Regions from separate parts of the Mesorhizobium sp. P171375 genome, predicted to be linked through region 2. Evidence: predicted binding sites of a transcription regulator. Region 2 holds the regulator's gene; the other holds the start of a gene.
The links. The regulator LexA, encoded in region 2, represses DNA repair genes until DNA is damaged. The targets are predictions, from matches to a motif close to TGTTCNNNNTGTGTTCNG.
Positions count from the first base shown of each region.

Region 1: a site for LexA is predicted at 9,312-9,329, ahead of ACYHH6_RS03860 (ImuA family protein). Genes of this name have one in related genera too.

Region 1 covers NZ_JBYNWF010000001.1:768,951-784,321, reverse strand. The annotation lists gene ACYHH6_RS03900 (hypothetical protein) at 1-137, shown strand, start outside; tRNA gene ACYHH6_RS03895 (tRNA-Gly) at 322-396, opposite strand; gene ACYHH6_RS03890 (prolyl-tRNA synthetase associated domain-containing protein) at 623-1,120, shown strand; gene trxA (thioredoxin) at 1,207-2,202, shown strand; gene ACYHH6_RS03880 (LON peptidase substrate-binding domain-containing protein) at 2,313-2,984, shown strand; gene ACYHH6_RS03875 (Trm112 family protein) at 3,032-3,286, shown strand; gene ACYHH6_RS03870 (error-prone DNA polymerase) at 3,569-6,847, opposite strand; gene ACYHH6_RS03865 (DUF6504 family protein) at 6,844-8,316, opposite strand; gene ACYHH6_RS03860 (ImuA family protein) at 8,258-9,289, opposite strand; gene ACYHH6_RS03855 (metallopeptidase family protein) at 9,468-9,890, shown strand; gene ACYHH6_RS03850 (DUF1737 domain-containing protein) at 10,053-10,259, opposite strand; gene ACYHH6_RS03845 (HpcH/HpaI aldolase/citrate lyase family protein) at 10,322-11,203, opposite strand; gene ACYHH6_RS03840 (IS4 family transposase) at 11,429-12,592, opposite strand; gene ACYHH6_RS03835 (DUF4153 domain-containing protein) at 13,042-14,571, shown strand; gene ACYHH6_RS03830 (response regulator) at 14,576-15,271, shown strand; gene ACYHH6_RS03825 (ATP-binding protein) at 15,259-15,371, shown strand, end outside.
Region 2 covers NZ_JBYNWF010000001.1:4,578,675-4,594,045, reverse strand. The annotation lists gene otsB (trehalose-phosphatase) at 1-86, shown strand, start outside; gene ACYHH6_RS22185 (NCS1 family nucleobase:cation symporter-1) at 287-1,744, shown strand; gene ACYHH6_RS22180 (DUF1697 domain-containing protein) at 1,804-2,367, opposite strand; gene pyrG (CTP synthase) at 2,392-4,029, opposite strand; gene ACYHH6_RS22170 (L,D-transpeptidase) at 4,185-5,303, opposite strand; gene secG (preprotein translocase subunit SecG) at 5,506-6,009, opposite strand; gene tpiA (triose-phosphate isomerase) at 6,191-6,961, opposite strand; gene ACYHH6_RS22155 (peptidyl-prolyl cis-trans isomerase) at 7,108-9,003, shown strand; gene trpD (anthranilate phosphoribosyltransferase) at 9,017-10,027, shown strand; gene trpC (indole-3-glycerol phosphate synthase TrpC) at 10,032-10,844, shown strand; gene moaC (cyclic pyranopterin monophosphate synthase MoaC) at 10,847-11,329, shown strand; gene ACYHH6_RS22135 (molybdopterin molybdotransferase MoeA) at 11,329-12,534, shown strand; gene lexA (transcriptional repressor LexA) at 12,652-13,404, shown strand; gene ACYHH6_RS22125 (ComEC/Rec2 family competence protein) at 13,411-15,371, opposite strand, start outside.

The DNA of each region.
Region 1 (15,371 bases), 3.8 Mb from region 2:
CGGTCAATTATCTCAAGCCGTATGTGCAGGTCCTTGGCAGTATATTGTTTGATCCAAGCGAGCCTGACGGTGACAAGAGGCTGGAGCGAGCATGTCAATTCCTTTTCGGCATGATGCTGCTAACCCGCTGCCGCTGACGTGCAGTGCAGCTCCTCTCGGAGCATCGCCCCTGGAGGTTGCCGGCGCGGGCTCCTCAAAATGCGGAGTTCAGCCCCGCTAGGTGGCGAGCCGAGGCAGCTCCCCCTTGGCGTTCCCCGGCGCCAGACAGCAAAAAGGCCCGGTTTCCCGGGCCCTTTTTGCTTTTCAAATCTAAAGAAGATTTGGAGCGGGTGAAGCGATTCGAACGCTCGACCCCAACCTTGGCAAGGTTGTGCTCTACCCCTGAGCTACACCCGCTCACACGGCCCTAGGGCCGCAAGCCGGGCCTATATGGCTGAAGAGCGCGGCGATTGCAACAGGGAAATGACGGGCTTTTTGGTCGCGCCAAATCGCCTGGCCGAACCTCGTTGGCAACGCTGGTCATTCATTGACTTCCCGCATCACGGTCTTGTCTCGGCGGCATCATTGGCCGTAAACGGCTTTGCGCGTGGCCAGACTTGTACCAGGTAGGGAAAGACCATCGATGCCGAAGACTGAAGCCGAGCTTTTCTCCTTTCTTGCCGATCTCGGCATATCGGTGTCGACCGTGCGTCATCCGCCGCTCTACACGGTCGCCGATTCGCAGTCGCTGCGCGGCGAGATACCGGGCGGCCACACGAAGAACCTGTTCCTCAAGGACAAGAAGGACAATTTCTTCCTGGTCAGCGTCGGCGAGGATGCGGTCGTCGACCTGAAGCAGATCCACACGATCATCGGCGCCGCCAGCCGTGTCTCCTTCGGCAAGCCGGAGATGCTGATGGAGCTGCTCGGCGTCGTTCCGGGCGCCGTCACCGTGTTCGGGCTGATCAACGACACCGAGAGACGGGTCAAGGTGGTGCTCGACCAGGATTTGATGGCGCATGACGTCATCAATGCGCATCCGCTGATCAATGAGGCGACGACGTCGATCGCTTCCGCCGACCTCATCAGATTCGTCGAGGCAACCGGCCATGATGCTGCTATCTTGAAAGTCTCGGCTTGATCGCCACATGGATGGCGAAAACTGACCTCTAGCATGGATGTCGCGCCTGCTCCGCTGGCGAGGGGCGCGACCGGAAGGGCGACGACATGAGCGACAACAACAATCCGTTTGGCCGCCAATTCGGCGGCAATTCCGGTCAGTACACCACCTCCGTGCAGTATGGCGGCGCCGAGCCGGCCAAGGCCGTGCCCGGCGCGGCACCGGCCGGTGGAGACCTGATCAAGGACACCACGACCGCCGCCTTCGCCGCCGACGTCATCCAGGAATCGCGGAAACAGCCGGTGCTGGTCGATTTCTGGGCGCCATGGTGCGGCCCCTGCAAGCAGCTCACGCCGCAGCTGGAAAAGGCGGTCAAGGCCGCCGGCGGCAAGGTCAAGCTGGTCAAAATGAACATCGACGACCATCCCTCGATCGCCGGCCAGCTCGGCATCCAGTCGATCCCGGCGGTCATCGCCTTCAAGGACGGCCAGCCGGTTGACGGTTTCATGGGCGCCATTCCCGAGAGCCAGATCGGCGAATTCATCACCAAGGTCGGCGGTAAGGGTAATGGCGCGCCGCCGGTCGCAGAAGCTTTGACCGCGGCAGCCGAAGCGCATGCGGCGGGCGATGCGCAGACCGCAGCCGACATCTATGACGCCATACTGGCGCAGGCGCCGGAGACGATCGAGGCTATCGCCGGGTTGGGCGAGCTTCTGTTCGAGGCCGGCGACAGCGAGGGCGCCGAGGCGCTGCTGGCAACGGCGCCGGAGGCCAAGAAGGATGCGCCCGCACTTGCCGCGCTGCGCGCCAAGATGACGCTGGCGGCTGAAGCGGCAGCGCTTGGCAATCCCGCCGAGTTCGAGCAGCGCCTGGCCGCCAATCCCGGCGACCACCAGGCGCGTTTCGATCTAGCCATGGTCCAGAATGCGCGAGGCGATCGCCATGCGGCGGCCGACAATCTGCTGGCCATCATCAAGGCCGACCGCGCCTGGAACGAGGACGGCGCCAGGGCGCAGCTGCTGAAGCTGTTCGAGGCCTGGGGCATGACCGACGAGGCGACGCTGGCGGCGCGGCGCAAATTGTCGTCGCTGCTGTTTTCCTGAGCCGTTCGCCGGCGAAATTACCGGCGGAATGGTTTTGGGACCTTGCGGCCGGCGTCGGCTGCGCCAGATTAGGCCGATACTGTCGCGCCCGAAGCGATCGGAGGACTTAAGTGCAGGTCGGAAACGCACATTACCGGGTCGGCAAGGATCTGCCGTCGACCATCCCGGTGTTTCCGCTTGCCGGCGCGCTGCTTCTGCCGGGCGGCCGTATGCCGCTCAACATTTTCGAGCCGCGCTATCTGCAGATGGTGGATGAGGCTATCGCCGGCGCGCGGCTGATCGGCATCATCCAGCCCAGCCTCGACGGCGCGCTGCGTGCCGATGGTGAGCCCGAACTGTGCAATGTCGGCTGCGCCGGGCGCATCATCTCGATGGCCGAGAGCGGCGACGGCCGCTATCTGATTTCGCTGCAGGGTGTGTGCCGGTTCCGCATCACGCATGAGCTGCCGTTGAAGACGCCGTTCCGGCAATGCAAGCTGGCGCCGTTCCTCACCGATCTTAGCGAAGACCAGGCGGCGAGCGAGGTCGACCGGCCTGCGCTGCTTAAAGCGTTTCGTGCCTATCTGCAGGCCAACGAGCTCGAGGCCGACTGGGAAAGCGTCAGCCGCGCTGAAAACGCCATGCTGGTCAACGCGCTGTCGATGATGGCGCCTTACGGCCCGGCCGAGAAACAGGCGCTGTTGGAAGCGCCCGACTTGAGAGCCCGCGCCGAGACGCTGATCGCCATCACCGAAATGGCGCTGGCGCGCGAGAATGAGGATTTTGGCTCGAGTTTGCAGTAAGGTGTGTCAACGCATCTTGGGCCGGTGGTTGGCTGAAAGAGGAAACGATGGCAGCGGACGGACGTGACGGCAAGACGGCCAATGTCGATCCAAAACTGCTGGAGCTGCTGGCCTGCCCGCTGACCAAAGGGCCGCTGGCCTGGGACCCGGAACGCGGCGAATTGATCTCGCGGCTCGCCAAGCTCGCCTATCCCGTGCGCGACGGCATCCCGATCATGCTGCCCTCGGAGGCGCGGACGATTTCGGCGGAGGATGTGCTGTCGCCGCCGCGGCTGAGTGGGCCGGCGCAGGCTGGACGCTGATCGGCAGGTAGCCCTTGATCGTTCCTTTTAGGGGCAAATCGCAAACCTTGGAGATTGACCGAAACGCTCCTCCCTTCGTCATCCTAGGGCGGAGCAGCCGCGAAGCGGCGTCGCGGAGACCCTAGGATCCATGCCGCGACCTGATCGAAGGGTGCAGCGGAGCAGAATTCTGCACCGTTTCAATGCCTTAATGTCACTGCATGGATCCCGGGGTCTGCGCCGCGTCGCTTCGCTCCTTGCTTCGCCCCAGGATGACGATGCGATGGGCGTCTCCATAAAGCCCTACTGAAAATTCCTTCCCTTGGGCATGACCCTCTCGGCCTTGTCCGACAGCGCTGCGATGTCGGGCCGGACCGGCACGGCCGGTGTCATCTCCTCCAGCAGCACTGTCAGCCAGGGCGTCAGATCCTCGATCTTTTCGGCGACGATGTGGATGACATCGGATTCCGACTGCAGCTTGCCGGTGACCTTGACGAAGCGGGCGCCCATGACGATGGGGCGGAAGCGGGTAAACGTCCTTTCCCAGAAAATGACGTTGGCGACGGCCTTGTCGTCCTCCAGGGTCAGGAAGATCGCATTGCCTTTGCCGGGCCGCTGGCGCACCAGCACCAGCCCGGCGACGGAAACCCGCCGGCCGTCGCGAACCGCGCCAAGGTTGGCATTGGGGATGACGCCGGCGCGGTCGAGCCGCTCGCGCAGGAAGGCGACCGGATGCGCCTTTAGCGACAGGCCGAGCGAACGGTAGTCATGGATGACATGTTCGCCGAGCGGCATTATCGGCAGTTTTGTTTCGGGTTCGAGTTCGCGCAGCCGGATCGCCGGCTGGTCGAACAGTGGCAGTCTTTCGGCGGCACTCTTGCCGTCCAGCGCGCGCACCGCCCACAAGGCTTCACGACGGTCGAGGCCGAGCGAGCGGAAGGCGTCGGCCTGCGCCAGTCTTTCGATGTCGTCGACATCGAGACCGGAGCGCAGCCAGACATCCCTGACGCTTGAATAGCCGGCGCCGCGCCGCTCGGCAAATTGCTCCATGCGCTCCTTGGACAGTCCCTTGATCTGCCTGAAGCCGAGCCGCACGGCGTGCTTTGTCTCGATGACACCGCGCATCTCGGCATGGCGCGGCAGGATGCGGGCCGGGTCGAATTCGTCTTCCTCCAGCGTGCAGTCCCAGCCGGAAAAATTGACGTCGACGTCGCGGATATCGACGCCATGGTCGCGCGCGTCGCGCACCAGCTGCGCCGGTTGATAAAACCCCATCGGCTGCGAATTGAGGATCGCGGCGCAGAACACGTCGGGATAGAAAGTCTTGAACCAGCACGAGGCATAGACGAGCAGCGCGAAGGAGGCGGCGTGGCTTTCGGGAAAGCCGTATTCGCCGAAGCCTTCGATCTGCTTGAAGCAGCGCTCGGCGAAGTCCTTGGTGTATCCCTTGCCGACCATGCCGTCGATCATGCGCTGGCGGTAATTGCCGATGGTGCCGGTGCGCTTGAAGGTGGCCATGGCGCGGCGCAATTCGTCGGCTTCGCCCGGCTTGAAGCCGCCGGCGACGATGGCGATCTTCATCGCCTGCTCCTGGAACAGCGGCACGCCCAGCGTCTTCTTGAGGATCGCCTCCAGCTCCGGCTTTTGATACTCGGCCTTCTCCTTGCCTTGCCGGCGGCGCAGATAGGGATGAACCATGTCGCCCTGGATCGGGCCCGGCCGCACGATCGCCACCTCGATGACAAGGTCGTAGAAATCCTTTGGCTTGAGCCTTGGCAGCATCGACATCTGGGCACGCGATTCGATCTGGAAGACGCCGAGCGTGTCGGCGCGGCCGATCATGTCGTAGACATGCCTGTCCTCAGGCGGGAGGCTTCCCAGCACATAGGGCCTGCCATACTCATCGCGCGCATCCGGGTAATGATTGGTGAGCAAGGTGAAGGCGCGTTTCAGGCAGGTCAGCATGCCGAGCGCCAGCACGTCGACCTTCAAAATCTTGACCGCGTCGAGATCGTCCTTGTCCCATTCGACCATCTTGCGTGCCTCCATCGCCGTCTTGACGATGGGGACGATCTCGTCGAGCCGGTCTCTGGTGATGACGAAGCCGCCGACATGCTGCGACAAATGCCGGGGAAAGCCCATGATCTCGTTGGCGTGGGCGATCACGTGACGGGTCGAGGTCTCGTTGCGGTCGAGGCCGCCGGCATGGGCCTCCTTCTCGCCGAGCTCCGAGGTCGACCAGCCCCAGATCGAACTGGAGAGCGCGCTGCGGACATCGTCCGACAGGCCCATGGCCTTGGCCACCTCGCGCAATGCCGAGCGGCCGCGATAGCTGATGACGGCGGCCGCCAGCGCGGTGCGCTTGGCGCTGTATTTGGAGTAGATGTATTGGATCACCTCCTCCCGCCGCTCATGTTCGAAGTCGACGTCGATATCGGGCGGCTCGTTGCGCTCCTCGGAAATGAACCGCTCGAACAGCGTGTCGATGCGCTCGGGGCCGACCTCGGTGATGCCGATGCAGAAGCAGACGATCGAATTGGCGGCCGAGCCTCTGCCCTGGCACAGAATGCCCTCGTTGCGGGCGAACTGGACAATGTCGTAAACGGTGAGGAAATAGCGCGCATAGTTCAGGCGCTCGATCAGAGCGAGCTCTTCGCCGATGCGCTGCGAGACGGAAGCGGGGACGCCCGCCGGATAGCGCGTGGCGGCCCCCTCCCTGGCCAGACGCTCGAGCTCGGCCTGCGGCCCGAGGCCCGATTGCGTCGGCTCGTCGGGATAGTTGTACTGGAGATCGCCAAGCGAGAAGGTCAGCTCGCCGGCAAAGCGCAGCGTCTCGGCCAGCGCCTGCGGATGGCGGCGAAAGAGGCGGGCCATTTCCAGCGGCGGCTTTAGATGGCGCTCGGCATTGGCCGTCAGTTCCAGCCCGACCTCGGCGACCGGCACATTGAGGCGGATGGCGGTAAGCACATCCTGCAGCGAGCGCCGCTCGGCTGTGTGGTAGAGCACATCGTTGGTCGCCATCAGCGACACGCTGGCGGCTTCCGCCATGGCGGCCGCCTGCTCGATGCGGAAGCGGTCATTGCCGCGATAATCCGGCGCCACGCCTAGCCGCAGGTTGGCGCCAAAACGATCCTTCAGCTGGCGGATCAATGCCAGGGGATCGTCGGCATTCGTCGAGAGATCCGGCAGCACCGCCAGCGACAGAAGATCGCCCCATTCGAGCAGGTCGCTGTGCTGGAGAAGAGTTGCACCTTTCTCGTTTTCGTCGCGCAGATTGGCCTGCGTCAGCATGCGGCAGAGATGGCCCCAGCCCTTGCGGTTCTGCGGATAGGCGAGAATGTCCGGCGTGCCGTCGCCGAACACCAGCCGGCAACCGGGGTGGTAGGCGAGCTTCTCGACCTTGGCCTGCTGCCAGGCGCGCACGACGCCGGCGACGGTGTTGCGATCTGCCAGCCCGATCGAGGAGAAGCCGAGGAATTTGGCCGCCACCACCAGTTCCTCCGGCTTGGAGGCGCCGCGCAGGAAGGAGAAATTCGACTGGATGCCGAATTCGGCATAGGGAATGACGGTCAGCGCGTTCATGCGAAGATACCATGCATGAACCAGCGCGGCGAAGGCTGCCCGGCGCCGTAGAGCCCCTGGCGGTAGAGCCAGTAGCGGCGGCCGTCGCTGTCCTCGATGCGGAAATAGTCGCGCGTCGGCGCGTCCTCCTCACTCTTCTGCCACCATTCCGGCGCGATGCGCTCTGGCCCTTCGGCGCGGGCGACCCGGTAGAGCGCGCGGCGCCAGCGGAAATTCATCGGCGGCCCCTCGGGCATTTCGGTGGCCGGCACCTCGATCGGCTCGGGCGAACGGAACAGCCGGATCGGCCGCTCAGGCGGGAAGATGGTTGCCGGCGGCGCGTCTTTCCGGTCCGGCCTTTTCGGCGGCGTGGTCCGTTGCGGCGCCTCGGAGAAGGGGATGGTGGCGACGGCGCGCTCCGGCAAATGGCTCTCGACGGCGACCGCTTTCAGCACCGCGCTGTCGCCGAGCCGGGCGCGGATGCGGTCGGCAAACAGCGCGATGTCGGCGCCGTCGTCCTCGGTCTCGCCGGTCAAATCGGCCTGCTGCATGTCGAAGGCGGCAGCCACCAGCACGGAAAGCCGCACCAGGTCGAAGCCGTAGCCGGCATCGATGTCCTGTTCGAGCGCGGTAAGCCGCTCGTGGAACAGGCGCTGGATCAGCTTCGGTTCGCGCAACGGGCGTGATGTACCGACGGCGATGCGGCTGACGGCGCCGTCGACGCGAAACAACAGCAACGCCAGCGTCCGGGCGCCCTCGCCGCGGCGCTCCAAGTCGACCTTCAGCGTCACAGCCAGCATTTCCACCAGCCGCTCGATCTCGGCGGTCAACACGACCGGCTCGGCGAGGTGGCGCTCGACCGAAAGCGGCGCCACCGGCAGGCGCGGCGATACCGCCTCGTCGAGGCGGCCGAGCGCCTGGTCGAGGCGCAAGAGCAAGCTGGCGCCGAAGCGGCGGGCAAGCGGCGCGCGCGGTGCGGCCATGACCGCGCCCGCGGTGCGCAGGCCGACACTTTCCAGGCTGGCGCGGATATCGGCTTCGATGCGCAGTGCGGCCAGCGGCAAAGGGGCCAGCAGCGCTTCCTCCTCGCCGGAGGGAACGATGCGGTCGCCGCAGAAGCGCGCCGCCGCCCAGGCCGCGCCCGGCGTCGCGGCAAGCCCGGCGCGGACCTCGAAACCCTGCTGGAAAAAGCGTGCAAGAATGTCATCCAGCATGGCGCGCTCGCCGCCGAACAAATGCGTGCAGCCGGTGACGTCGAGATAAAGGCCATCGGCGCCGTCCAGCGCCACCAGCGGCGTGTAGCGGTCGCACCAGTCGGCGAGACCTTCGAGCAGCCGGCGGTCGGCTTCCGGATCGGCCTCGACGATGTCGATCGAGGGATGCATGGCGCGCGCGTCGGCAATGCCCATGCCGCGCTTCAGATGCAGCGCCTCAGCCCGCTCGTCGAGGGCCGATATGCGCTGGGCGCTGCGGTCGCGATGGCTGATCACCAGAGGCAAATGATCCGACGGCCGGGAACGCCACGACCGTCCCAGGCGCTGGCGCAGGATCCGCTCTGCCCCGAGATGCGGAAACCACAGCGACAGAATTCTCTGGCCGTTCTTCCCGTCTTTCTTCGAAACTGTGTTCATCGGGGTTCCACTCCAGTGTGAATTGTCCGGGCAGAGCGCTACGGCTCTTGCCGATGCTGACGGTGAAGGCGGGGCGGCCGATTGAGCCGGCGAGCGGCCCGGCGATGGTCCGGCGGCTTGCAGCCGCTGCGGCCGACACGATAAGGCGTACGGGTGCCGCCGTTGGCTCGGCCTCGCCGGCCTGGCGCAGCAGAAACACCGGCCGGCCGGCGCTTTGCGCGCGGGCGTGCAGCCGGCGCGTTGCGGTGAGGTCGAGCCGCTGCGGGCTGCCGCGGATTTCGAGGATGATTGCGGCCAGCGCGGTCATCTTCGCGGCTTCCTCGGCCACCCACAGCGCATCGGTGAGTTTCGCCGCCTCGGAAAACAGCAATTGCTCCGGCGCGATGCCGAACATGCCCTGCAATCCCCTGGCATAGGGAAAGCCGGCCTCGCGAAAAATCTCTGACGTGCCGATCCACAGCACGGGCAGGTTCTGTCCCTTGAGGATCAGGCTGACCAGCGACAGCACAAAGCCGGCGACAGCCCCGGCATTGCGGGTCTCGAGGCCATGGATTTCGCTAAGCGCGGCTTTCGGCAGGCCGCCGTTCAGCGCGGCATCGAGGCGCTCGACGCCGGTGGGCAGGAAGGCATCCGGCGAAGCCACGGCAAGGCCGCGCCGGATGATGGTGACATCGGCATTAGATTCGGGCGCACCGCCGACATTGCCTTCAGCATGCGCACGAGGTCGCTCGCCGGCGGGCGCTTGCAGGCGCTCGGGCAGCGTTCCCTCGATCTTCGCGATCTGGCGGCGCAGGGCAAAAACAGTCTCCCGCGCCACGGCTGATGTCGCCATGACGGTCAGTTTCTTTCACAATTGTTCCTGTTATGTTCCTATAGATTCCAGAGGGTGCCCCAAGAGTCAAGCGGAGTCAGAAGGAATTTATTCCTCTATGACCATTGACGTCATGGAATTGCCGCTTCATTGCCGAGTCCGGTGCGAAAGCCTATATGCCGGGATCAAAGGACACAGCATGGCCCGCATCTACAAGACCCGCACCTGGCACGACGAACTCTCGCCTTCGATCGAGGAGATGGAGTTTCTGGCGCTGGAGGCGTACGCGCATCTGCCGGACGATTTTCGCAAGCTGACCGGCGAGATCGTCATCGTGATCGCCGAGTTCCCGACCGACGAGATCATGGACGATCTGTCGCTGGAGACGCCGTTCGACCTGCTCGGCCTGTTCGAGGGCCGCGGCATCGCCGAGCGCTGGAACCCGCAGACCGGCGAAGGCCCCAACCGCATCACGCTGTACCGCCGCGCCATCCTCGACTACTGGGCCGAGAACGAAGAGACGCTGGGCGACATCGTCACCCACGTGCTGATCCACGAGATCGGCCACCATTTCGGCCTGTCGGACGATGATATGGAAAAGATCGAAGAGGCGGCTGAGTAAGGCTGTGCCGATATTCAGGTGAGGCCGGCCTGCGAACGGCAGCTTCCTGCGCTTCCGGTGCTCACGTACCAAAAGTACGCTCCGCTCCGGTTCTCGGTATCAGCCATTCTCGGCTCGGCCTGACCTGAATCTCGACACAGCCTGCGTCGGTGCTTGCAAAGCCTACCAATCGCTCAGCTTGGTATCCGGCCCGTATTCCTGGCCGTCGATATCCTTCACCACCGACTGGCCGCAGCGCATCGATTTGGTCTTCTTGTCGTAGGCGTAGGTCGGTGAGCCGTACAGGTGCCAGCCCCTGTTCAGCGCCGCGGTCACCTTGTGGCAAAAGGTGGAATCGTCGGGGGCAGATAAAAAGCGGTAAAGTCTCATGGGTCAGGTCCTGTCGTGAGTGTCTTGTCGAGGCGTGATCTTTTCAAAGCCGGCTTAGGCAATCATGCGCCGATGGCGGCGGCCTTCGCCAGCAGTTTTTCGGCCTGTGCCAGATGCAGCCGCTCGACCATCCTGCCGTTCAGCGCAATCACGCCCTTGCCCGTGTTTTCCGGCAAGGCGAAAGCATCTTTCACCGCGCGCGCCTCGGCCAGCGCTTCGGGCGCGGATGCAAAGGCGCGGTTGGCGGCGTCGATCTGGGCCGGATGGATCAGCGTCTTGCCGTCGAAGCCCATGGCGGCGGCCTCCGTGCATTCGCGCGCAAAAGCATCAGGATCGCGAAAATCGTTGGAGACGCCGTCGAGCATGTCGATGCCGCCGGCGCGCGCGGCCAGCACCATCTGCATCAGCCAGGGCACGAGGTAGCGCCGGTCCGCTGTCGCCAGAATGCCGGTCTCCTTGACCAGATCGTTCGTTCCGGCAACGAAACAATTGAGACGCGAGGCCGGGTCGCGGCCGAGTTCAGCAATGGCGCCGATGTTGAGCATGGCCTTGGGCGTCTCGATCATTGCCCAGAGTTTGACACTGTCGGAGGCAAAATTGTCGTCGAGCACATCGCCGACTTCGAGGATGTCGCGCGGCGTTGCGACCTTGGACAACAGGATGCCGTCGGGTTCGAATTTTGCCGCGGCCAGCAGGTCATCGGTGCCCCATTCGCTGGACAACGCGTTGACGCGCACGATCATCTCGCAGCGCCGCTTCGGCCGGCTGGCGAAAATGCCGGCCAGCTTTTCGCGCGCCGCGACCTTGTCGGCGGGAGCGACGGCGTCTTCGAGGTCGATGATCACGGCATCGCAGGCAAGCGTCGCGATCTTGGCCAGCGCCTTGTCGTTGGAGGCCGGAACGTAGAGTACAGAGCGGCGCGGGCGGTAGGGTTCGCTTGTCATGGCCGATCTATGCCGCCTGCAATAGGCCGAGGCAAGTGTGCTGAGCAATCGGCCAATCGCCGAAGCTGGCGCTGCCCCTCACCTGCCTGCCGGCATCCTCTCCCCGTAAACGGGGCGAGGGACGCTGTCATCGGCGATTTCGCCAATCGCCAGCCTTGCAACACGAGCGCAGCCCTTGCGGCCAGCCCCCTTCTCCCCGTTCAACGCAGGACTGTCCGGGGAAAGTTATTCATATATGAAGGCCATCTGATTGAGGGAGGATCGGTCTCTTGGTCGGCTCGGATTGACCGGCGGCGGCTTGTCGATGGCGTTTATTTTTCGCCGCCCGAACAAGTATTGGGCGACCAGCTCTGTGAACCGCAGGATTGGAATGGCGACACCTCGGGTGCGCGCGACGATGCGCAGCAGTGCATAGGCGATCATTGCCGCGAAGAGCTGCAGGCGGATTGCATTGCCGTTGTTGCCCAGGAACTTGCCGATCTTGAGGTGCTGCTTGATCCAGCGGAACAGAAGCTCGATTTGCCAGCGGCCTTTGTAGAGCTGCCCGATCTCGACTGCGGAGCGCGCCATGTCGTTGGTCAAAAGCATGATGGTGTCGCCTTCCTGGCGCTGGATGCGCAGGCGCCGCAGGCGTATCGGCAGCTTGCAAGCGCCCTTGCTGACCAGGTTCACCTCACTGTCTTCCAGGATCAGGAAGCCGTCGCCCTGCGGCTCGGCCACGGGGCGGTTGCACAGCTGCGCCAGCCCCATGTTGGTCTTGGGCCGCGTTACGAAGACCGACCCGGCCTCGGCGATCGCCGTCCACCAGCCATAGTGGCAATAGCCCTTGTCGAACACATAGGTCGCCGCGGGCTCGATGGTGATCCGGCGGCCGATCTGGGCGTCGTTGACGTTGGCGTCGGTGATGTCGAGGACGCGCGGATGGTCGGCCTTCGGGTCATAGACGACATGGACTTTCATGCCGCGGATGCGTCCGTTCGACTTGGCCCACTCGCACAGCTTGCCCAGTGGAATGGGGGTCGAGTCGATCAGCCGCAGCATTTCTTTACCCTCTTGCCGCGTCTGCCGGTCGAGCAGACCCGCCACCAGGCTGAAGGCCTCGGCAAAAATGGCGACCGGGCGCCGTGCGTTGGCGTCCGACAAGGTCGAACGCATCAGCGGACCGCTGCCCAGGTGGTAATGATGCTGGCTGTTGGCGTTCCAACCGGCTTCCAGGCCACGCAGGCTGTCGCTGCCGCAGAACTGGGCATAGATCAACGCCACCAGATGATCCCAACTCCTGAACGATTTGTCGTAGGCATCGCCGTCGTGACGATCCACAATGGCTTGGAATTGACGGCGATCCATGGCTTCAAGAAGCTGCCCGAAGATGCTAGGTGCAAAGCGCATGCCCCGTTCCTTTTCTGAGTCTCGACAACCAGAGAGAAGACGGACAAACCCCGTTTTACGGGGCATGCACATGCGGCATTTCGATTCACTCAAAACTTTCCCCGGACAGCCCTGCGTTCAACGGGGAGAAGATGCCGGCAGGCAGATGAGGGGCAGCGCAAACGCCTGAAAACAAAGCTCGAAGCGCCCATTCCGCCCTGCACGAAAACTGCACACGATTGCGGAAATCCTCCTCGTATCCGCCCTGCCGTCTTCATGCGAGCCCGCGACAACAGCGGCATGCAACAGCGAAGCACCCACCGTTGGTCCCTGCCCTGCCGGCTGCGCAGCGAAAGCTGGTGGCTGGTCGATCCGCCCCGGCCGGAGGCCCGCCCTCGCACGGAGGCAAGCCTGCTCCCTTTTATCCGCCCGCCCGCCGGCCAGATCCAGCCCATCAGGAAAGTCCTCGCATGACATCATTCGTCAGCTTTTGCAGCCGCTTCGGCATCGCCGTCCTGCTCGTCGCGCTGGCGGATTTTTTCTTTTATGGCCAGCCGGCCGGCATCACCGTTCTTTTGTTCGCCATCGTGACGGCCGGCGCGGTCGTCGCCGTGCATCCCGCTGCCCTCAATTCCCCCATTCCCTGGCTCAGGCCGGCCGCCCTGTTCGTCGCGCTGCTGCCGCTGGCCGAAAATGTCAGCGCGCTGTCGGTCTCGGTCGCGCTCGTGGCCATGGTGGTGTTTGCGCTGTCGCTGGCCGGGCGGCTGCGGCGCAGCGTTGCGCGCATTGTCGGCCAGATCGCATTGTTTCTCCTGGCGGTGCCATTGCGGTTCGTCAGCGATTTCATCCGCTGGCGCAAGACGGCGCGTCGCTTTGGCCGCCGCCGGATCCGGTTTGCGTCCATCGCGGTCTGGGTCATGCCGCTGACGCTGGGCGCCGTTTTCCTGACGCTGTTCGGCGCCGCCAATCCTGTCATCGACTACTGGCTGTCGCTGATCGACCTGATGAAGCTCCTCGATCTCATCCAGCTGGCGCGGATTGCCTTCTGGCTGTTTGTGCTCGCTTGTGTCTGGGCCCTGCTGCGGCCGCGCCTGCCGCGCTTCCCGCGCCTTATCCCACGGCCGAGACAGAACCTTGCCGGCGCCCAGCCGGCAACCAAAGCGGAGCGGCATGTGGTCGAGGACATCGTCTTCGGCAAGGGCGCCATCTTGCGCGCTTTGATCGTCTTCAACGCCTTGTTTGCGCTGCAGACCGGGCTCGACGGTGCCTATCTCTGGGGCGGGGTCGCCCTGCCCGACGGCTTGAGCTACGCCGCCTATGCGCATCGCGGCGCCTATCCGCTGATCGTCACCGCGCTGCTGGCCGCCGGCTTCGTGCTGGCGGCGCTGCGGCCGGGCAGCGAAACCTCAGGCGATCCGCTGATCCGCCGGCTGGTCTATGCCTGGGTGGCGCAGAACATCGTGCTGGTGATCTCGTCGATCCTGCGGCTCGACCTCTATATTGGCATCTATGCGCTGACCTACTGGCGCATCGCCGCTTTTGTCTGGATGGGGCTGGTGGCGGCAGGGCTGGCCCTGATCATCGCCCGCATCGCGCTCAGGAAATCCAACGAATGGCTGTTCTCGGCCAATCTTCTGACGTTATCGGCGACGCTTTATGCCTGCTGTTTCGTCAACTTTGCAGCAACGATCGCCAACTTCAATGTCGACCACTCGCTTGAAATGTCCGGTTCCGGCACCCCGCTCGATGCGCAGTATCTGCGCTCGTTCGGCGCTGTTGCCATGCCGGCGCTGGATCGCTTCTACATGCATAAATTCGGGAACCAAATCACCTATCTGGCCGACCAGGTGATGATCGACGACACTATCGCCGAACAGAAGCAGTGGCGAGCCTGGAGCTTTCGCGGCTGGCGGTTGGCCAAAATTCTCGACAAGAGAGGCCCGCTCGTGCTTCCTCCGGCACAGCAACCGCCTGCCATGCCATCCACGCCGGACCGCTAGACCCATGCCGCATCAGATCCTGGTCGCCGACGACGATCCGCACATCCGCGAGATCATCTGCTTTGCGCTGGAAAAGGCAGGGATGAAGACTCAAGGTGTGTCTGACGGCGCGGCCGCCTTGCAGGCCATCGAACGCCGCGAGCCCGACCTCGTCGTGCTCGACATCGGCATGCCGGAGATGGACGGGCTGGAGGTCTGCCGGCGGCTCAGGCAACGCTCCGATGTGCCGGTGCTGTTCCTGTCGGCGCGCGACGAAGAGATCGACCGCATCCTCGGGCTCGAAATGGGCGGCGACGACTATGTCACCAAGCCGTTCAGCCCGCGCGAACTTGTGGCGCGCGTCAACGTCATTTTGCGTCGCGCCCGCCCAGTGGCGCCTGACCCGACCGACGACAGGGCTTTCGCGCATGGCAAGCTCAGCCTGACGCCGGCCAGCCACGGCGCCAGTTTCGACGGCAAGGCGCTGGCGCTGACGGCGATCGAATTCTCGATCCTGAAAGGGTTTCTGGCACGGCCGGCGCATGTGCTGGGCCGCGACCTGGTGGTGGCCAGCGCCTATGCCGCCAACATCCATGTCGCCGACCGCACCGTCGACAGCCATATCCGCAACATCCGCGCCAAGCTGGCGGCGGCGGGCTGCCACGACGCCATCGAAACCGTGCATGGGGTCGGCTTCCGGCTTGGCCGATGCGGCGCCTGAGCGACCGCAAATGGATCGGCACCAAATGGCGGCCAAGGCTGGCCACGGTGGTTCTCGCCATCCTCATCATGGTGCTGGCGCTGCCTCTGGTCGGCCTGTT
Region 2 (15,371 bases):
ACCAGCTCGATGACGTCACCCGTGCGATAGCTTGGCTTGCCGCCAATTTCGAAGCGTCACCGGCCCTCGCCCGCAAAGCATCCTGATCGCTGGCGCCAGCGGATCGAATCAAGACCGCTGGAATTGCGACCCGTCTCCGACAAACGCTGACCGATAAGCGCGATTCTCATTGAATATCTTTAAGGTCAAAGCCGGCAAATGGATTGCTTGCCGGTTCCCCTGCGTCAGGCCTAACCTGCGCAGCCAACGCATGGAGGTGCGTTCGGTAAAAGGGGAGGATTACACCGTGACAATACAAGGCGCATCGCCTGGCCTTTACAATGAGGACCTCGCTCCGGCAAAGGTGCGGAACTGGGGGCCATTCTCGATCTTCAATGTCTGGACGTCGGACGTTCACAGCCTGTGGGGCTATTATCTCGCTGCCAGCCTGTTCCTGTTTTGCGGCGGCTTCGTCAATTTCATCATCGCAATCGGCATCGGTTCGCTGATCATCTACGCGCTGATGAACATGGTCGGCTATGCCGGCGTGAAGACCGGCGTGCCCTACCCCGTGCTGGCCCGCGCCTCGTTCGGTATCTGGGGCGCCAACATTCCGGCGCTGGTGCGCGCCATCGTCGCCTGCTTCTGGTACGGCGCGCAGACTGCCGCCGCTTCCGGCGCCATCGTGGCGCTCTTGATCCGCTCGCAATGGTTCGCCGAATTCAACGCCAACACGCATTTCCTCGGCCATACCGGCCTGGAGGTGATCTGTTTTGTGGTCATCTGGGCACTGCAATTGCTGATCATCCAGAACGGCATGGAGACGGTGCGCCGCTTCCAGGATTGGGCCGGCCCGGCGGTGTGGGTGATGATGTTGATCCTGGCGATCTATCTGTGCGTCAAATCCGGGAGATTTGCCTTCACAAGCGACATCCCGATGGACGTGCTGCTCGAAAAGACCAAGGATGCCGGCGTGCCGGGCACGCCCGGTTCGTGGACGGCGCTGTTTGCTGTGGCGGCGATCTGGGTCACCTACTTCTCGGCGCTCTATCTCAACTTCTGCGATTTCGCCCGCTACGCGCCGGACCAGGCGTCCCTGCGCAAGGGCAACATCTGGGGCCTGCCGGTCAATTTGATCCTGTTCTCGCTGGTTGCCGGCGTCACCACCATTGCCGCCTATGACGTCTATCACGAAGTGCTGCTGCACCCCGACCAGATCTCGGCCAAGTTCGACAGCTGGTTCCTGGCCGCACTTGCCGCGCTGACCTTCGCGGTGGCGACGCTCGGCATCAATGTGGTGGCGAACTTCGTCTCCCCAGCCTTCGACTTCTCCAACGTCTTTCCCCGGCAGATCGACTTCAAGAAGGGCGGCTACATCGCAGCCTTGATTGCGCTGGTGCTCTACCCCTTCGCGCCGTGGGAAGGCAGCGCCGCCTCCTTCGTCAACATCATCGGCGCGACGATGGGCCCGATCTTCGGGGTGATGATGGTCGACTACTATCTGATCCGGAAGGGTGAGGTCGACGTCGAGGCACTCTACCGAGAGGACGGCGAGTTCCGCTTCCAGGGCGGCTGGCACGTCAATGCCTTTATCGCCGCCGGCATCGGCGCCATCTTCTCGTCGATCCTGCCCAACTTCACCAGCTGGCTGCCGGCCTGGTGGGGCGTCTATGGCTGGTTCTTCGGCGTGGCGATTGCCGGCGCCATCTACTACGTGCTGCGCACGATGGCACTGGGTGCTGGAGCGAAGACGGCGAAGGCATGAAATGGAGGGAATAAGGCAGTAGGGCAGTAAGGGAGTAGGGAAATAGGAGCCCTACTGCCCTACTGCCCTACTGCCCTACTGCCCATTCTTCCCACCATCTCAGCCAACCTCCACACCGTGTTCCAGTTGCGCGCGGTGCCGATGCCGAGACGTTTGTGGTTCATGGCCGCAAGCAGGCGCGAGCTTGGCCGCTCGCGCGAAAAGACGACCCAGATGTCGCCGTCGACCGAAGCCACCTTCTCATCCTCGGCGGCATAGGCCTGGAGCGCTGCGACCCCATCGGCGGACGCAGGCTTGCGCATCACCCGCACCGCCACCTGATCGCCAGTTTCGGCCGACTCGGCCGGGAATGGATTGCCGGCGGCGAGTTTCAGCCAGTCCTCGGCAGTGCGCACGATGATGACGACATGGCGGCCGAAGGTTTTTTCGAAGGCCGTTTCGAGCCGCTGTTCCAGCCTGGTGATATCCGCCACGCGCGCCTCGAAGACCAGATTGCCCGTCGCTACCAGTGTGCGCGGGTTCTTCAGTCCGAGGCCTTCGGCCATCGTCTTGAGGTCGGACATGACGACCCGGCGGCCTTCGCCGAGGATGATGCTGTAGAGCAGCGCGACATAGGTCTGCATCAGCAGCGAAACCTCACCGCCGGCTTAAACCAGCCGCGACTGTTCCACAGCCGCTTCGATGAAGCTGGCGAACAGCGGATGCGGCTCGAGCGGCCGGCTCTTCAGTTCCGGATGATACTGGACACCGATGAACCACGGGTGATCGGGATATTCGACCGTCTCCGGCAGCACGCCGTCCGGCGACATGCCGGCAAACACCAGGCCGCAATCTTCCAGCCGCTCCTTGTAGTCGACATTGACCTCGTAGCGGTGGCGGTGGCGCTCGGAAATCTGGGTGTCACCGTAGATCTCGGCGATCTTCGAACCCTTGGTGAGCTCGGCCTGATAGGCGCCGAGCCGCATGGTGCCGCCGAGATCGCCGGTCTCCCGGCGCTTCTCCAGCATGTTGCCTTTCAGCCATTCGGTCATCAGGCCGACCACCGGTTCGTCGGTCGGGCCGAATTCGGTCGACGAGGCATGTTCGACGCCGGCCAGCGACCGCGCCGCCTCGATGCAGGCCATCTGCATGCCGAAGCAGATGCCGAAATACGGCACCTTGCGCTCGCGGGCGAATTTCGCCGCCAGGATCTTGCCTTCCGAGCCGCGCTCGCCGAAGCCGCCGGGCACGAGGATGCCATGCACCTTTTCCAGCCACGGCGTCGGGTCTTCCTTTTCGAAGATCTCGCTTTCGATCCAGTCGAGCTTGACCTTGACGCGGTTGGCCATGCCGCCATGCGACAGCGCCTCGATCAGCGATTTGTAGGCGTCCTTGAGGCCGGTATATTTGCCGACGACGGCAATGGTGACCTCGCCTTCCGGATTGTGGATGCGGTTGGACACCGCCTGCCAGGGCTCCATGCGCGGCTTGGGCGCCGGGTCGATGCCGAAGGCGGCCAGCACTTCCGAATCGAGCCCTTCCTTGTGATAGGCCATCGGCACGTCATAGATGTGCGGCACGTCGAGCGCCTGGATGACGGCGCTTTCCCGGACATTGCAGAACAGCGACAGCTTTCTGCGCTCTTCCTTGGGGATGGCGCGGTCGGCGCGGACCAGCAGGATGTCGGGCGCAATGCCGATGCCGCGCAGTTCCTTGACCGAATGCTGGGTCGGCTTGGTTTTCAGTTCGCCGGCCGTCGGGATGTAGGGCATCAAGGTCAGATGGACATAGACGGCGTTGTTACGCGGCAGGTCGTTGCCGAGCTGGCGGATCGCCTCCAGGAAAGGCATCGCCTCGATGTCGCCGACCGTGCCGCCGATCTCGCACAGCACGAAATCGTAGTCGTCATTGCCGTCGAGGACGAAATGCTTGATCTCGTCGGTGACGTGCGGAATGACCTGGACGGTCGCGCCGAGATAGTCACCGCGCCGCTCACGCTCGATGATGTTCTTGTATATGCGGCCGGTGGTGATGTTGTCCTGCTGGTTGGCCGAGCGGCCGGTGAAACGCTCGTAATGGCCCAGATCGAGATCAGTCTCGGCGCCGTCATCGGTGACGAAGACCTCGCCATGTTGGTAAGGCGACATCGTGCCGGGATCGACATTGAGATAGGGATCGAGCTTTTTGATGCGTGCGCGATAGCCCCGCGCCTGCAAGAGAGCCCCAAGGGCCGCTGCGGCAATGCCTTTTCCAAGTGAGGAAACCACGCCGCCTGTGATGAATACATATCGCGCCATGGGAGTCATCGCTTAACGCGGCCGAATTGATTCCGCCAGAGAAAAAACCGCCGCTGAGGCTTTTTCCAGAGAAGGCGCGATAGTCCCGAGGTTCGAGACTGTAGTTCTTGGTCAAAACAAAAGGGCCGGCAGAAGCCGGCCCTTTCGGCAGAATTGGAAGAACGTCAGATGATGACGACCTTGGTGCCGACCCGGACGCGGCTGTAGAGGTCCATGACGTGCTCGTTGATCATCCGGAAGCAGCCATTGGAGGCGCTGGTTCCGATCGACTGCGGCGCGATGGTGCCGTGGATGCGCAGATGCGTGTCCTTCTTGCCGTCATAGAGATAGATGGCGCGGGCGCCGAGCGGGTTCTGACCGCCGCCGGGCATGCCGTCCTTGTATTGGCCATAGTGCTTGGGCTCGCGCTTCTGCATGTCCAGGGTCGGGATCCAGCGCGGCCATTCCTGCTTGTCGCCAACCGCAACCGTACCCTTGAATTGCAGGCCTTCGCGGCCGACCGCAATGGCATAGCGGCGGGCGGTGAAAGCCGATTCGACGAGGTAGAGACGGCGTGCGCTGGTATCGATGACGATGGTTCCCGGCTCATAACCGGTGAATTCGACGTCCTGCGGCACGAATTCCGGCTTCACCTTGAACTGCTTCTTGGCTTCGCGCTTGGCGAGCGCCTGATCGAGTGCCCGCGTCTCGGGAAGATAGGCAATCGAGGAGGCAGACGATGTGCCGCCGAACAGGCCGGCGAAGAGTCCCCCGCTCCTCGGCTTCTGGCCCGGGGCCTCGCTGCGCAATTCGCCATTGTTGCCGGTCAGCGCGACGTTCATCGCTTCGGCCGGGAGTGGTTCGGCCGACTCGATCGGCACGAGCGACGCAATCGGGTCAACTGGCGAGATGATCTTGGTGGTCTTCTTGGCCGGCTTGGCGTCGGCGACCACGACCGGCTTGCTCTTGCTGGCCAGGAAGGCCTGGCGCTGAGCGTCGGCCTTGGCTTTCGCCGCCTCGCGCATGGCCAGCTTGCGGGCCTCGAGCGCCTTGGCGCCGGCTGCCGCCTTGTCGGCCGCGATCTTGTCTTCGAGCTTGCTGATCTGAGCCAGATCATCCGAGCTCGGGTTTTTCTTCTTCTTGAGAAGCTTCAGCTGCGCCGCATCGCTTTTGGCGGCGACGTTGATGACAGCGGTGTTGCCAACCGCCTGCGGTGAGGTCATTGCCGGAGTGCCGGCGAAGGCCGCGGAGCTCATGCCGAATACGGCACAAAACCCCATGAAAATGAAGCTGCGAAGCTGCATAGCGAAGATCCGATCGTTCAGTGCTTGTTGCCCACGGCGTCGCCCGGCGCCCCCCAAGGGCGCAGAAAGTGCCGCGCGCAATCTATAATCGAAGTGCCGGAGCGGCCTCAAGCGGAACGCATGGTCGAATCTTCGTGATCAAGTGCATTTGCCGCGACTGTGTTGAAACAACAACAGATCGCGGGCACTTGACCCTATCCGACTACTGGTTTGGAACCTGCGGCGTGACCGGCAAGGTGACGCCGTTGGCAGCCGGCGGCGTGGCCGAATCGGTCGCAGGCGATGTTGCCGGAGCTGGGGCCGGAGCCGTCGCCGGGGCTGTAGCAGGAGCGGTCGCCGGCGGCGTCGTGGCGGCGCCATTGCCCGAAGGCGCAGCCGGTGCGGTGGTGCCGGCAGGTGGCGTCGGCGCCGTCGTGCCGGGCAACTGGTTGAGCACGCCGTTGCCGCTGTCGGCCGGCACGCGGTCGAGAATGTCGATCGGCTTTTCGCCGTAGCGGGCAACGATCGAGAGTGTCAGCGACGTCACGAAGAAAGCCGCGGCCAGGATCGCCGTCGCCCGCGTCAGTGCATTGGCCGCACCGCGCGCGGTCATGAAACCGGAACCGCCGCCAATGCCGAGACCACCGCCTTCGGAGCGCTGCAGCAGCACCACGCCGACAAGGGCGAGCACGACCATGAGGTGGATGACGATCAGTACGGTTTCCATATTTTATCCTGGCAAGCCCTGCCGCTCCCTGGCGATCAGGGCCGGTGATTTGGAGGCGGCTCCATACAATGCTTTAACGGCATTTCCAAGCCCGTGGCCGGAATATGGGAAGCAATGCGCCCTTTGCAACGATTTCGGCCGCGGCGCGGCGTTTCATAAGTCGGCGAGGAAGCGGCCGAGCCTACGCGATATTCTGGTAGGCTTCGGCGATGGCGAGAAAATCCGCCGCCTTCAGGCTTGCGCCGCCGACGAGCGCGCCGTCGACGTTTTTGACGCCGAGCAGTTCGACCGCATTGGACGGCTTGACCGAGCCGCCATAGAGGATGCGGATCTTGCCGGCCGCTGAGGCCCCGAGTCCCGCCGACAATTTTTCGCGAATATGCGCATGCGCCTCGGCCACGTCGTCGGCGGTTGGCGTCAGGCCGGTGCCGATCGCCCATACCGGTTCATAGGCGATGACGGTATTGGCCGGCGTTGCACTTGGCGGCACCGAGCCGGCGACCTGGCGCGACAGCACGTCGAGCGCGGCGCCCGCTTCGCGCTCGGCCTTGGTCTCGCCGATGCAGATGATGGCCACAAGCCCGGCGCGCCATGCGGCAGACGCCTTCGCCTGGACAGTCGCATCGTCCTCGCCACGCTGTTCCCGGCACTCGGAGTGGCCGACGATGACGTGGCTGGCGCCGGCATCCTTCAGCATCTCGGCCGAGACACAGCCGGTGAAGGCGCCGCTTTCCTTGATGTGGCAATCCTCGCCACCGGCCCGCACCGGCGTGCGCGACAGGATTTCGGCCGCGCGCGACAGCAAGGTTGCCGGCACGCAGACCAATGCTTCGGTCTCGGCATCGAGCCCGCTCATGAAGCCGTTGCCGATCATCCTGAGTTCGTTCAGCGAGACACTGGTGCCGTTCATTTTCCAGTTGCCGGCAACGAGCGGTCGAATTCCTGGCGTCATGGGATCTGGTTCTCCGGGCGACATTGGGGTCTCGCCCTCCCTATCAAAATCAGGCCACAAAGCAATCGACAGTGAGCCGGAAGGGCGCTATTGCGCTTGTTTCAGACTCGGGCGCACGCGAAAGTGCGGAAAAATCGGAAGTAACAATGCTTGGTATATTGAGAAGCGCGGCGGGGACCTGGGTCGCGAAGACCCTGCTGTTACTGCTGGTGGCGAGCTTTGCCGCCTGGGGTGTCACCACCCGCTTGGCGGGCGGCTTCCTGGCCGGCCATCACGCGGTCATAACCGCCGGCAGCACCACCGTGTCGATCACCGAATACCGCCTCGCCTACGATCGCCAGATCAACATGCTGCAGCAGCAGATCGGCCAGCGCATCAGCCGCGAGCAGGCCAAGGCCTATGGCATCGACAACCAGGTGCTGGCGCAGCTTGTGTCGGGCGCCGTCCTCGACGAACAGGCGCGCAAGCTCGGACTTGGCTTCTCCAAGGACAGGCTGGCCGAACTGACGCGCCAGGAGCCTGCCTTCCAGGGCCCGAATGGCCAGTTCGATCGCCGGCTGTTCGAATCCCGGCTGCGCGAACTCGGCATGCGGCCGGAGGACTATTTGAAGAACCGGGCTCAGGTGGCGGTGCGCCAGCAGATCGTCGAGGCGGTTTCGGACGGCCTCAAGGCTCCGGACACCTTCTTCAAGGCGGTCGCGCTCTATCGCGGCGAAGACCGCACCATCGACTATTTGACCTTGCCGAAGGCGCTGGTCGAGCCGATCCAGGCACCATCCGACAGCGTGCTTCAGGCCTATTTCGAGACCAACAAGAAAACCTACGCGGCGCCGGAATACCGCAAATTCTCCTATGTCCGGCTCGAGCCTGAAGACATCATGGATATCAGCGCCGTGACCGACCAGCAGGTCAGCGACGACTACAACAAGAACAAGGGGCGCTACACCACGCCGGAAATGCGCACCATCGAACAGCTGGTGTTTCCGACGCTGGACGCCGCCAAAGCCGCGTCCGATTCGCTGAAGACGGGCGCCACCTTCGACAAGATCGTCACCGCGCAAGGAAAGACCCAGGCCGATACGCTGCTTGGCACGCTCTCCAAGGACAAGATCAGCGACAAGGCGGTCGCCGATGCCGCATTCGCGCTTGCCGTCAACGAAGTCAGCCCGGTCGTCCAGGGCACGTTCGGCCCGGTGCTTTTGCGCGTCACCGAGATCAAGCCGGAAGTGGTGAAGCCGCTGGCCGAAGTGTCTGACCAGATCCGCAAGGATCTGGCGCTGGGCGAAGCAAGCCGCATCCTGCTCGACGTGCACGACAATTACGAAGACACCCGCGCCGCAGGCAGCACGCTCGCCGAAGCCGCCGCCAAACTGAAGCTCAAGGACGTCACCGTCGAGGCCATCGACCGCACCGGCCTCAAGCCGGACGGGACCATCATCAAGGACCTGCCGGCATCGCCCGACCTGATCAAGGCGGTGTTCGAGGCTGAGCCCAACACCGAGAATGAAGCCCTGACCACGACCAACAATGGCTTCGTATTCTACGAGCTGACATCGATCACGCCGGCTCGCGACCGCACGCTCGACGAGGTTCGCCAGAGGGTGGTGGCCGACTGGACGACCGAGGAAACGACCAAACGGCTGACCGCGAAGGCAGACGAGCTCGACAAACGCCTCAAGGCCGGCACCACACTCGACGTCATCGCCGGCGAACTGAAGCTCGAAAAGCAGACCAAGCGCGGCGTGAAGCGCGAGGCCGACGACGTCGATTTCGGCAAGGACGGCGCTGCAGCGATGTTCGGCGTCGGCGAAGGCGGCACCGGGCTGATCCCCTCACCCACCGGCGAAGGCCAGATTCTGTTCAAGGTGGCCGAAGTGTTCGAGCCGGCCGGAGCCGACGCCAGTTCGGTGCCCGACGACGCGCAGAAATCCTTCACGCAAGGCATGTCCGACGATCTGCTCGACCAGTTGGTGGCGCAATTGCAGACGCAATACGCCGTCAGCATCGACCAGGCCGCCGTTGCCCAAGCCGTAGCCCAATGAACGTTTTGGCCCCATGAGCGCCCTCAAGATCCATATCGCCAAGGTCGCCACCGGGACCGCGCTTACCTTCGAGGAAGCGCGCGAAGCCTTCGACATCATCATGTCGGGCGACGCGACGCCGGGCCAGATCGGCGGCTTCCTGATGGCGCTGCGCGTGCGCGGCGAGACGGTGAGCGAGATCTCCGGCGCCGTTGCCACCATGCGCGCCAAGATGCTGCGCGTCGAAGCGCCTGAAGGCGCCATCGACATCGTCGGCACTGGCGGCGACAACTCCCATTCGGTCAACATCTCGACGGCTTCGGCCTTCGTCATCGCCGGTTGCGGCGTGCCGGTGGCAAAGCATGGCAATCGCGGCCTGTCGTCGCTGACGGGCGCCGCCGACGTGCTGGTTGCGCTCGGCGTCAAGATCGATATCCCGCCGGAGACGATCGGCCGCTGCATCCATGAGGCGGGCGTCGGCTTCATGTTCGCGCCGGCGCATCATCCGGCGATGAAGCATGTCGGCCCGACGCGCGTCGAGCTCGGCACCCGCACCATCTTCAACCTGCTCGGACCGCTGTCCAATCCGGCCGGCGTAAGCCGCCAGATGGTCGGCGTGTTCTTGCCGGAATGGATCGTGCCGGTGGCCGAGACATTGAAGGCGCTGGGTACAGAGCATGCCTGGGTCGTCCATGGCGACGGCTATGACGAGATCACCACCACCGGCGAAACGCAGGTTGCCGAACTGGCCGGTGGCGAGATCCGCCACTTTACGCTCACCCCGGAAGCAGTCGGTTTGCAACGCCATACCAAGGACGAGTTGCGCGGCGGAGACGCCGCCTACAACGCCCAGGCATTGCGCGACATGCTGGGCGGCGCTGCCGGCGCCTATCGCGACACGGTGCTGATGAATGCCGGCGCCGGCATGGTGGTGGCGGGCAAGGCATCAACGCTTGCCGACGGCATGGCGGCGGCGGCACAAGCCATCGACAGCGGCCGGGCGCTAGGCGTGCTCGACAGGCTGGTCGAGATTTCGAACGGATAGGGCCGTGGCTGACATTCTGCGCAAGATCGAGGCCTACAAGCGCGACGAGATCGCGGCGGCAAAGGCGCTGATACCGCTGGCCGAGATCAAGGCACGGGCGAAGGATGCCACCGCGCCGCGCGGCTTTCTCGCGGCGCTCGAGGCGAAGCGCAGATCGGGCAACTTTGCCCTGATCGCCGAGATCAAGAAGGCGAGCCCTTCCAAAGGGTTGATCCGTGCCGATTTCGACCCGCCGACGCTGGCGCAGGCCTATGAAAAAGGCGGCGCCGCCTGTCTTTCGGTGCTGACCGATGCGCCATCCTTCCAGGGCGCGCCGGAATTTCTAACCAACGCCCGCAAGGCGGTGTCGCTGCCCGCGCTGCGCAAGGATTTCCTGTTCGATCCCTACCAGGTCTACGAGGCCCGCGCCTGGGGCGCCGACGCCATCTTGATCATCATGGCCAGCGTCGACGATGCCCTGGCGAGCGAATTGGAAGCGACCGCATTCGAACTCGGCATGGATGCGCTGATCGAGGTGCATGACGAGGCCGAGACTGAGCGCGCGGTAAAACTCTCGTCGCGGCTGATTGGCATCAACAACCGCAATCTGAGGACGTTCGAGACCAGTCTTGAAACCTCCGAGCGGCTGGCGTCCATGGTGCCGGGCAGTCGCTTGCTGGTCAGCGAGAGCGGCATTTTCACCCACGACGACTGCCTCAGGATGCAAAAGGCCGGCATCGAAACCTTCCTTGTCGGCGAGAGCCTGATGCGGCAACAGGATGTGGCGGCGGCAACGCGCCTGCTTTTGACGGGCAAGACGCCGGCAGAGGCCGTCTGAGGATGCCAGCCGCCCTCACCCATCTCGGCGCCAAGGGCGAGGCCAATATGGTCGATGTCGGCGACAAGGCGGAGACGACGCGCACGGCAGTCGCCGAGGGCTTTGTCTCGATGCGGCCTGAAACCCTGAAAATGATCCTCGACGGCAACGCCAAGAAGGGTGATGTGCTGGGCACAGCGCGCATCGCCGGCATCATGGCAGCCAAGAAGACGCATGAGCTGATCCCGCTCTGCCATCCGCTGCTGTTGACCAAGGTGTCGGTCGACATCGAGCCGGACACCGTCCTGCCCGGCCTCAGGGTCACCGCGCTTGCCCGTGTCACCGGCAAGACCGGCGTTGAAATGGAGGCGCTTACCGCGGCCTCGGTTGCCTGCCTGACCATCTACGACATGGCCAAGGCGGCCGACCGCGCCATAGTGATTTCCGGCATAAGGCTGGTTGAAAAGACCGGCGGCAAGTCCGGCGACTACAAGGCGGGCGCCTGATGGCGCTGGTTCCGGTGGCCGAGGCGCTGGAGCGCCTGCTGGAAGGCGCTGCGGCGCTGCCGGGTGAAAGCATCGCCCTGGCGGATGCGGCCGGCCGGGTGCTGGCGGAACCTGTCGTGGCGCTGCGCACTCAGCCGCCTTTCAACGCGTCCGCCATGGACGGCTATGCCGCGCGGGCGCAGGATGTGGCATCCGCCCCGGCGCGGCTTTCGGTGATCGGCATGGCGCCGGCCGGACGCGGCTTTGACGGCTCGGTCGGCAGGGCGGAGGCTGTCCGCATTTTCACCGGCGCCCCGCTGCCCGAAGGTGCCGACACGATCGTCATCCAGGAGAATGTCCGCGACCTTGGCAATGGCCATATCGAGGTCACCGAGCCGACCGCGAAAGACCGTAACATCCGCCGCCGTGGACTGGATTTCTCTCAAGGCGACCTGCTCCTGCAAAAAGGTCGCGTGCTTGATCCGGCCGCATTGTCGCTTGCGGCGTCGGCCAATCATCCGATGCTCAACGTCGTGCGCCGGCCTCTGGTCGCGATCATTGCCACCGGCGACGAATTGCTGCCGCCGGGGCGTGACCCCGGTCCGGATCAGATCATCTCTTCCAACGCTTACGGCGTTGCGGCCGCCGCGCAGTCTGTCGGCGCCAAAGCGCTTGATCTCGGCATTGCGGCAGATCGCAAAGCCGACATAGCGGCGCTGGTGCGCAAGGCTGTCGCGGCAAAAGCCGACGTCATCGTCACGCTCGGCGGCGCCTCGGTCGGCGACCACGACCTCGTGCACGATGTACTGACCAGCGAAGGCATGAAGCTCGATTTCTGGAAGCTCGCCATGCGCCCGGGCAAGCCGCTGATGTTCGGGCGTCTCGGCGACATCAGGTGCATCGGCCTGCCCGGCAATCCGGTGGCGAGCCTGGTCTGCTCGCAGCTGTTTTTGAAGCCGCTTTTGGCGCAGCTCGGCGGCCGCACGCACCGGCAGGACATCCGCCCCGCGCAGCTTGGCGCCGCGATGCCGGCCAATGATCTGAGGCAAGACTATGTGCGCGCCGTGGTGAGCGAAGAAACCGGCGCAAGGGTGGCGACGCCGTTCGGCATCCAGGATTCCTCGATGCTGAGAATGCTGGCCGACGCCAACGGCTTGATCGTGCGCGAGCCCTTCGCTCCGGCCGCCGCCGCGGGTGCCGCCTGCAGCGTCCTGATGTTACGCTGAACAAAACGTCAACACATTCATTAAACTTTAAAAGGTTGCGGAACACAACTGGAACAGATAGTGTTTGTTCTGGGTTTGTTTTTTCTGATTCTGGTTTCAGAACCCGTGGGGGCCGCGATGCTGACGCGCAAACAACATGAACTTCTGATGTTCATCCATGAACGCCTGAAGGAGAGCGGAATCCCGCCGTCTTTCGACGAGATGAAGGAGGCGCTCGACCTTGCGTCCAAGTCCGGCATTCACCGCCTGATCACGGCGCTGGAGGAGCGCGGTTTCATTCGCCGGCTGCCGAACCGGGCGCGCGCGCTCGAGGTGCTGCGGCTGCCCGACTCGATCGCACCCGGCCTCAATGCGGCGAAGAGGTTTTCGCCAAGCATCATCCAGGGCAGCCTCGGCCAAGGCGGTCAGGGCCAAGGCGGTCTCGGCCGCCAGATCAAGCCGGCCTCCTCGTCTCGTTCGATGTCGGCCGGCAATGACGACGCCGTTTCCGCGGTGTCGATCCCGGTGATGGGCCGCATCGCCGCCGGTGTGCCGATCGACGCCATCCAGCACCAGACGCATTCGATCTCGGTGCCGCCCGACATGATCATGGGCGGCGAACACTACGCGCTCGAGGTCAAGGGTGACTCGATGATCGAGGCCGGCATTTTCGACGGCGATACGGTGATCATCCGCAATGCCGATACGGCCAGCCCCGGTGAGATCGTGGTGGCGCTGGTCGATGAAGAGGAAGCGACGTTGAAGCGCTTCCGCCGCAAGGGCGCCTCGATCGCGCTGGAAGCCGCCAACCCGGCCTACGAAACCCGCATCTTCGGGCCGGACCGGGTCAAGGTGCAGGGCAAGCTGGTCGGCCTGATCCGGCGCTACTGAGCCGGCTTACTTTTCGCGATGCTTGTAAGGCGGCAGACCGCGTGCTTCGCGTGAGAAGCGGCGTTGCTCGTGCCAGGGACGATAGGGCTTGTCGACGGCGAAACGGATCATTGGCGCTGTCGCGGCCGATTGTGGGTCGAAGAAGACGGCGGCACTGCCATCGCGGGCAAGTTGCTTCTTGGTCACGACCAGCACCAGCGGGTCGCGGCACGGATTGTAGGCGGTGGCGTCGTCGATGACGATCAGGCTCGCGAAAGCGCAGGCTGGCCGCGCTGTGTTGCGGTCTTTTGCCAGCGCGATGATGGCTCCGGCCGGATGCCGGGCAATGCAGAGATTGCCTGTGCAATAGAAGGGCGAGCCTGGCGGCAGGTCGAGCGGGTCTAGATCGAACCGCGTGTCCGTTGCCTCGAAAATCTCAGGCGGGATAATGGTTTCGGCTCTCAATGCCCGTTTCCAATTATCGGTGGTGAATTCGTTCCAGCGTTCCCGGTTGAGCGCGAGTTCGCCGCCGCCGATCGGCAATGCCACCAGATGCGCATCTTCCGAGATAAGCACATAGGGCGTGCGCACCTGTGGCACAGTCAACAGGCCGGCCAGCGCGAAAGGCACGGCCGCCAGCCTCAGCCACGTGGTGGCCATGGTGGCGATGACGAGGGCGACCGCCACCAGCAGCACCGAGCGGATAGAGATCAGGCCGACGGCATCGACCGGCGAGCGCTGAGAAATCCAGGCGGAGATGGCGATCATCGCCGCCAGGCCCTTGCCCATCACATAAAGGAACGGTCCATCGGCGCCGAACGGCATCGCCAGCGCGCTGAGCACGGCGAAGGGCATGACGATCAACGACACAATCGGCATCACGGCCAGATTTGCGAGCAGGCTGAGCGGCGACACGCGCTGGAAATGCCAGATGGCGAATAGCGCGGTGGCACTTCCGGCAATGATCGAGGTCATGGCGAGGCCGCCCATGGCCAGCAGGAATCTTCGCGACAGAAAGCCGACGAACGAGCGCCTTGCGGGCGGCGTTCTCACCTTGTCGGCACGGTAGTCGGCCCAGCCGGCATAGGCGCCGACAAGGGCGGCGGTGGCCGCAAACGACATCTGGAAACTCGGGCCGACAACCTCATGCGGCGACACAAGGATGACGGCGATGGCCGAGATCGCCAGATTGCGCATGGTCAGCGCTGCGCGATCAAACAGCACCGCGACAAGCATGACCGCCAGCATGATGAAGCTGCGCTCGGCGGCAACCACGATGCCTGAAATGACGAGATAGGCGGCGATGGAAACAAGTGCCGCTGCGGCGGCATATTTCTTGACAGGCCGGCGCGAGGAGAAATCGGGAAACAGCGCGAAGGCGCCGCGCAACAATGCCATGATGGTGCCGGCGACCAGCGCCATGTGCAGGCCGGAAATGGAGATGATGTGGTAGATGCCAGTGCGCCGCATAGCCTCGTTGACCTCGTCCGGAATGCCGGCGCGCACGCCGACTATGAGCGCCGCGGCAATCTCGCCTTCGGCGCCGCCGATTTTGCCCCTGATATGGTCGGCAATGTTTTCGCGCGCATTCTCGATTGCCGAAGAGAGCCGTGCGGTCAGCGGCGGCGGGCCCTGCGAAGCAATGGTTTTCGGATTGCCGAGAAAGAAGCCGCTGCCGCCGATACCGGCGAAATAGCTGTCGAAGGAGAAATCATAGCTCTCCGGTCGCACCGGACCCGTCGGCGGCAACAGCCTGGCATAGCCGGCGATGAGGGAGCCGGCGGTCATATCGGCCGGAATCCCACGCGCCGAGAGCCTGACCCGCTCCGGCGCGTAGCGCAGCTTGGGGTGAGCGGTGGAAATAATGTCGAGCGTCAGCCTGACGCGGCCGTTTTCCATCTCCTCAAGGCTGACGACGCGTCCGGTCAGCCGTGTCTGGATCTCGGAGCCCAGCATTTGCGTTCCGGCGCGCCAGGTCTCGACCTTGG